2 regions of the Micrococcus sp. CH7 genome follow, and region 2 is predicted to be linked to the other one. Evidence: riboswitches for the same ligand, from Rfam matches in the RefSeq annotation. Region 2 holds a riboswitch; the other holds the start of a gene.
What was found. A riboswitch is a leader RNA that binds a small molecule or an ion and turns the genes downstream of it on or off. The one in region 2 is predicted to bind S-adenosylmethionine.

Region 1 (3,393 bases), on a different contig from region 2:
GGCGGCCGCGAAGCCGCGCTCGAGGTCGGCGAGGATGTCCTCGACGTCCTCCACGCCGAGCGAGAGCCGCACCAGGCCGGGGGTGACGCCGGCGGCGCGCTGCTCGTCGTCGGCGAGCTGGGAGTGGGTGGTCGAGGCCGGGTGCACCACGAGCGAGCGGACGTCGCCGATGTTGGCCACGTGGTGGTGCAGGGTGAGCCCGTCCACGAACGCGGCCCCGGCCTCGCGGCCGCCCGCGATCTCGAAGGAGACGAACGCGCCCGCGCCCTTCGGCAGGTAGCGCTGGGCCCGCTCGTGCCACGGGCTGGACTCCAGGCCGGCGTAGACCACGCGCTCGACGTCGTCGCGGCCCTCGAGCCAGCGCGCGACGGCGGCCGCGTTGGCCACCTGCCGCTCCATGCGCAGGGACAGGGTCTCCAGGCCGAGGTTCACCAGGAACGCGTTGAACGGGGAGATGGCCGAGCCGTAGTCGCGCAGCAGCTGCACGCGCGCCTTGAGGATGAAGGCCAGGTTGGCGCCGAGCGGCGAGCCCACCCCGAGGTCCCGCGCGTAGACGAGGCCGTGGTACGACTCGTCCGGCTCGTTGAAGCCGGGGAAGCGCTCGGCGTGCTGCGCGTAGTCGAACGTGCCGGCGTCGACGATCACGCCCGCGATGGCCGCGGCGTGCCCGCCGAGGTACTTCGTGGCGGAGTGGGTGACGACGTCGGCGCCGTGCTCGATCGGTCGCAGCAGGTACGGGGTGGCCAGCGTGTTGTCCACGATCAGCGGCACGCCGGCCTCGTGGGCGGCGTCGGCGACGGCGCGCACGTCCAGGACGTCGCCGCGCGGGTTGCCGAGGGTCTCGCCGAAGAACGCCTTGGTGTTCGGCCGGACGGCGGCGCGCCAGGACTCGAGGTCGTCCGGGTCGGTCACGAACGTCGTCTCGACGCCGACCTTGGCGAGGGTGTGCTTGAACAGGTTCTGCGTGCCGCCGTAGAGGCTGGCCGAGGCGACCACGTGGTCGCCGGCGCCGGCGAGGTTGAGGATCGCGAACGTCGTCGCCGCCTGACCGGAGGCCAGCAGCAGCGCGCCCACACCGCCCTCGAGCGCGGCGATCTTCTCCTCCACCGGGCCCTGCGTCGGGTTGCCGATGCGGGTGTAGAGCGGGTCGAGGTCCTTGAGCGCGAACCGGTCCGCGGCCACCTGGGCGGACGGGAAGTCGTACGAGGTGGTCTGGAAGATCGGCAGGGCGGTCGCACCGAAGGCGTGCTGGCCGACGGCGACGCCCGCGTGGACCTGCGCGGTGGAGAAGCCCCAGGCGTCGGGGGTCGGGGTGGGCTGGTCGGTCATGGCGGACCCTCCTGAAGGGATCAGGGGCCGGACCCGTCCGCCCCGCCCGCCGGCCGACGTGCCGATCAGGGAACCGGCGTCGTCGAGGTGCCGGAGATGACCCGGCGCCGTCGAGAGGGGCCGTGGGATCGGCCCGCGCTTGCCGGCACCCGTTGTGGGGCCGGCCTGGTCGTCACCCGGGGCACCCCACCGCGGAAGGAGGGTTGCCGGTCAGCATGCCGGGGCCTGTTGCTGACTCTCGTGACCGTGTCTCCGAGTGTAGCCCGCCGCCCCGCCACGATTTCGTCACGCGTGTCACACGCGGATACGCTCTCCGCACGGGGGCACCCGACCCGTCAAGGGCTCGACGCCCCCCGACTCGCACCAGGTCAACCCCCGGGGCAGCCCGGGAACGGAGAGGAACAGCGCAGTGCACACCTGTCGCATGGACCACGTGTCCTACGCCGCCGGCCCCGAGGGCCTGGACGCCACGGTCGCCCGCATCGCCGAGACGCTGGGCATCGAGCGGATCAAGGGCGGTGTCCACCCACGTTTCGGCACCCAGAACGCGCTCTTCCCCATGACGGGGGGGCAGTATCTGGAGGTCGTCGAGGCCCTGGACCACCCGGCCTCCCTCAGCGCGCCGTTCGGCCAGCTCGTGCGCGCCCGCACCGAGCAGGGCGGCGGCTGGATGAGCTGGGCCGTGGCCACCCCGGACATCGGCCGGTTCGAGCGCCGCCTCGGCCGCGAGGCCGTCCCCGGCAACCGTCGCTTCCCGGACGGCCGCGAGCTGTCCTGGCGCCAGATCGGCATCAAGGGCACCCTCGCGGACCCGCAGCTGCCGTTCATCCTGCGCTGGGCCGACGGCCAGGAGGACATGCACCCCTCGCAGGCGGCCGAGCCGCAGGCCACCATCGAGCACCTGAACATCGCCGGCTCCCCCGAGCGCCTCGCCGAGTGGCTCGGCGACGACGAGGACGGCCAGGTCCAGGACGTGGACATCGAGTACGTCGCGCCCTCCGGCACCCCGGGCATCGTCTCGGTCCCCTTCCGCACCCCGAAGGGTGAGATCACGCTCTGAGCGCGGGGGCGGGGCCGCTCAGCCGAGCAGCCCCGCCCGCGCCAGCAGCGGGTAGCCGACGAACCCGACGGCGTCCAGCAGCGCGTGCGCGATGACCAGCGGCATCACCCGGCGCACCCGCAGGAACACGAGCGCGAACACCACGCCCATCAGGGCGTTGCCCACGCCCGGCCCGATCCCCTGGTACAGGTGGTACGCCCCGCGCAGCAGCGCGAGGCCGAGCACCACGACGGCCGCGCGGGTCGGCAGGTACAGCCCCTCGGCGCTCACCCACGACGACGGCACGGCCGGCGCCGGATCGCGCGCCAGGCCCGCGGCGCGGAGCCGCTGCAGATACCCGAGCCGGTCGACGAGCCAGGCGCCCACGATGACCTCCTCCAGCAGTCCATGCCGCAGCGCGGAGAGCAGCAGGACCGGCACCTGGTACCAGCTCTCCCCGAGCGCCGAGCCGACGATCGCCGTCGTGATCCCCAGGGCCCGGCCGGCGGCGTAGACGCCGAGCGTGCCCAGCCCGATGGCCGCGAACAGGCCCAGGCCCCAGGCCAGGTCGCGGCCGGGGCGGCGCAGGTCGAGGCCGAGCACCCGGAACGGGTTCCGGCCGCGCAGGTGCATCAGGTGCAGCACGAGGGCCACCGGCACCAGCGCGAACCCGATGCCGAGCAGCTGGTAGGTCAGGTCGAAGGCCCAGCGGTCGGCCAGGGCCGGGTTGAGGACGGTGGTCTGCTCCCCCAGCGGGGCCTGGGTGGCCTTGTCGATGAGCTGGACGATCGCGTAGACCGCCGACTTCCCCAGGGAGAGGCCGAGGACGATCGCGATCTCCCACCGCACCGTGCGCGCCGAGGGGGCGGGCAGCGCAGGGGCGGGTCGGACGGCCGGGCCGGCCGGGGTGCGGGACGTGCGCGGGGTGGCGGACATGCCCCCCAGTATCCGCCCGCCCCCTCCCCCCGCGCGCGCTTTCGAACGTGAGGAAGGGCCCATCTCCCGTTCGAAAGTCCCCATTCCCC
Region 2 (3,393 bases):
GGCGGCGATCAAGGCGCAGGTGCCCGGGGCGTTCCACGAGGACCAGATCCGCGAGGCCCTCACCGGCCCCCAGTCCGGCGTGCTGCTGGTACGGGACATGGACCAGGCTGTGGAGGTCTCCGACCGCTACGCCACCGAACACCTCGAGATCCAGACGCGCGACCCCGAGGCCCTCGTGGGGCGCATCCGCAACGCCGGCGCCGTGTTCGTGGGCCCGCACGCCCCCGTGCCGCTGGGCGACTACTCGGCCGGGTCCAACCACGTGCTCCCCACCTCGGGGACGGCCCGGCACTCCTCCGGTCTGAACACGGTGACGTTCCTGCGCCTGCAGCAGCGCATCCGCTACACGGAGACCGGGCTCGAGGAGGTCGCGGACGGGATCGGCGTGCTGGCCGAGGACGAGCGCCTGCCCGCGCACGGCGCCGCGATCCGCGTCCGCTTCGCGTGAGGGGGTGGGCGTGAGCGGCGTCCGCATCGACGCGTGGCTGTGGGCCGTGCGGCTGTACAAGACCCGGTCCGCGGCCACGGCGGCGGTGCGCGCAGGCCACGTGCGCATCGACGGCGAGCCCGTGAAGGCGGCGACGCCCGTCGTCGTCGGGAACCGGGTGCGGGTGCGCCAGGACGGACGCGAGCGGATCCTGGAGGTCACGGGGCTGATCGCCAAGCGGGTGGGCGCCCCCGTGGCCCGGCAGCAGTACGTGGACCACTCCCCGCCGCCCGTGCCGCGTGAGCTGCTCGCGGTGCCCTACCGTGAGCGCGGCGCGGGCCGGCCCACCAAGCGGGACCGCCGGCAGCTGGACGCGCTGCGCGGCCGCGACCGACGCTGAGCGTCTCAGTCCTCCCCCGCGCCGTCATCCGCCGTCGTGATGGCGGCCTCATGCGGAGGGTGCGGTCAGCACCATCCGGAACGGCTTGTCGTTGTCCACCGTGACGGTGAACGTCATCGGCCCCGCCTCATCCACGGGGGGAGTCGCCGCCGACCAGCCGCCGCACAGCGCCTCCGATCCGGCCATCCAGGTCTTCGTTCCCCCGCCACCCCGTGAGGTCAGGATCTCCGTCTCACCGGTGGCATCCGAAGGACACAGCACGATGACCCGAAGGACTGCACCCTGTTGAGCGTCCACGGTGATCTGCTGCGTGCCCGTCCCGACCGCCTCCTCCAGGACGGACTCCTTCTCCGGGTCGAGATGGCCCGCATCCGGATGCCGGTGCGTGTACTCGACCAACGTCATCCCGTCCTCCTCGAACAGCGCGGCGGGGAGTGCTTCTTCACCGGCGGGTGACGACGCGGACGAACCGGTGGCGGAGGCCGACCGGGTTGCCGAGGGGGCCGCTGACGTCACGGTGACGGAGGACGCCGCAGCGGTGGATGCCTTCGCGGTGGAGGAGACGCTGCCCGGGGAAGCGGAGCATCCCGAGATGGCGATACCGAGGAGAGCCGCGACGACCACGGCGGCCGACAATGCCGCACGCTTCTTCTCGATGTCCATCCGCATGATCCGATCCCTCTCAGAGAACCGATTGCGGGGCCGCGGGCTGCGGTCTCGAGCCCCCCTCTCGAGTGGCTTGATCCTGGCTGGCGATGCGCGGTGTGTCAAGCATCACATCGGGCAGCTCGGATGACGCCGCGCGACCGCCGCGCTTTGACCACCCCACGGACCCCTCCGTAGGCTGATCCCCAGAATCACGAGTTCCCGTCATTCACGGCCCTGGCCGGCGGGACGGCAACCCTCTCACGCAGTAGTGGGGTGCTCCAGGTGATGATTCGGCCCCTCGGACACCCCGACGGGCAAGTACCGCGCCTCCGCGGATCCGGGCGATCCGCGTTCCCGCCGTCTGCGGAGCCGCGCCAGTCATCGGAAGAGGACGCGCGCCATGACCCTGACCCACGAACCCCACACCGCCGCGTGGGACACCGACCTGTCCCTCGGCAACCTCCGCTCCGGCCTCTCGGCATTCCCCACCGGGGTCGTCGCGCTGGCGGGCCTCGCCGACGACGTCCCCGAGGTGATGGTCTCCTCCTCCTTCGGCGTGGGCATCTCCTGGGAGCCGGCCCTCGTGTCCTTCTCCGCGCAGAACAGCTCCCGCACCTGGCCGCGCCTGCGCCGGGCCGGGTCGATCGGCGTCTCCCTGCTCGCAGCGGACCAGACGCCGCTGTGCCGTCAGCTGGCCGCCCGCGAGGGCGACCGCTTCGCCGGTCTCGACGTGCACCGCAGCCCGCACGACGCCCTGCTGATCGGGGGCTCCTCGCTCTGGCTCGAGACGCGGGTGCACGCCGAGGTCCCGGCGGGCGACCACACGGTGGTGCTGCTGGAGGTGACGGCCTTGGCGGATCACACGGACGCCGCTCCCCCGGCCGCCCTGCACCGCAATCTCTTCCACGGCCTGCGCGCGCTCTGAGCGAACTCCAGGTGAACAATCGGGCCCCTGGTTCCCGGTCGGCGAGATCCGTGCAATGATGGAGCCTGAAGTTGATCAAGCTGTATCCCGCCATCTTCACTGCTCGTCAGCCCGGCATCGCCGGCGTCGATGAGTGTTGGGCAAGCGGTTCAGTCTCGCCGCTTCACCCGCGTCCCACCTCCGGGCCGCGGTCCAACACCGCCACCGCACCGCGGGGGCACATCGAAAGGACACCATCATGGCTGTCGGTACTGTCAAGTGGTTCAACGCTGAGAAGGGCTACGGCTTCATCGCCCCCGAGGACAACTCCGCGGACGTGTTCGTGCACTTCTCCGCCATCCAGGGCAACGGCTTCAAGGAGCTCCAGGAGAACGACCGCGTCGAGTTCGAGACCCAGGACGGCCCCAAGGGCCTCCAGGCCGCCAACGTGACGAAGCTCTGATCTTCGCCTGACGCACGGCTTCCGACGCCCCCGGTCCGCACGGACCGGGGGCGTCGTCGTATGCGCTTCCGTGCGCCCTGCACGCCCCCGCACTCCGCCGTACGCCCGTTCGACCGCGGCGCTGCGACATCACCGCAGGGCTGCACTGCGGTGATGTCGCTGAGGCGCGGTCCTCCGCGGCGGGTCTCGTCCTGGCCCTGCGCGTCAGGCCACGCCCCGCCGGCCCACGTGGCGACGCAGCAGCAGCACCACGCCCAGGGCCAGCAGATACCCGGCCGCGACGACAACGAAGCCGGCCCGGTAGTCGCCCGTGACGTCGCGCAGCACGCCCATCAGCAGCGGGCCCAGGGCGAAGCCGGCGTACATGCCCATCGAGTTCGCCCCGGTCGCACGGCCCAGCCGCTCGGCCGGCACCTCGCTCAGCAGGCCCGCGTTGATCACCACGTTGGCGCCCAGCACCGTCAGGCCGTGCACCGCGGCGCCCACCCACAGCAGGGCCGGCAGGTCCAGCAGGTCCGCGGCGAGGAACACCACGACGCCGGCCACCGCCC

Region 1: linked by a shared signal. The riboswitch ahead of AUV08_RS00365 (bifunctional o-acetylhomoserine/o-acetylserine sulfhydrylase) and the one ahead of AUV08_RS04740 (flavin reductase family protein) in region 2 are both predicted to bind S-adenosylmethionine.

Annotation. Positions count from the first base shown of each region.
Region 1 covers NZ_LOSQ01000001.1:79,960-83,352, reverse strand. Annotated here, with positions in the region: gene AUV08_RS00365 (bifunctional o-acetylhomoserine/o-acetylserine sulfhydrylase) at 1-1,329, opposite strand, end outside; SAM riboswitch class IV at 1,460-1,575, opposite strand; gene AUV08_RS00360 (VOC family protein) at 1,754-2,389, shown strand; gene AUV08_RS00355 (CPBP family intramembrane glutamic endopeptidase) at 2,408-3,304, opposite strand.
Region 2 covers NZ_LOSQ01000010.1:32,598-35,990, reverse strand. Annotated here, with positions in the region: gene hisD (histidinol dehydrogenase) at 1-448, shown strand, start outside; gene AUV08_RS04750 (RNA-binding S4 domain-containing protein) at 459-827, shown strand; gene AUV08_RS12160 (hypothetical protein) at 876-1,490, opposite strand; SAM riboswitch class IV at 1,683-1,802, shown strand; gene AUV08_RS04740 (flavin reductase family protein) at 1,876-2,400, shown strand; gene AUV08_RS04735 (cold-shock protein) at 2,639-2,842, shown strand; gene AUV08_RS04730 (MFS transporter) at 3,047-3,393, opposite strand, start outside.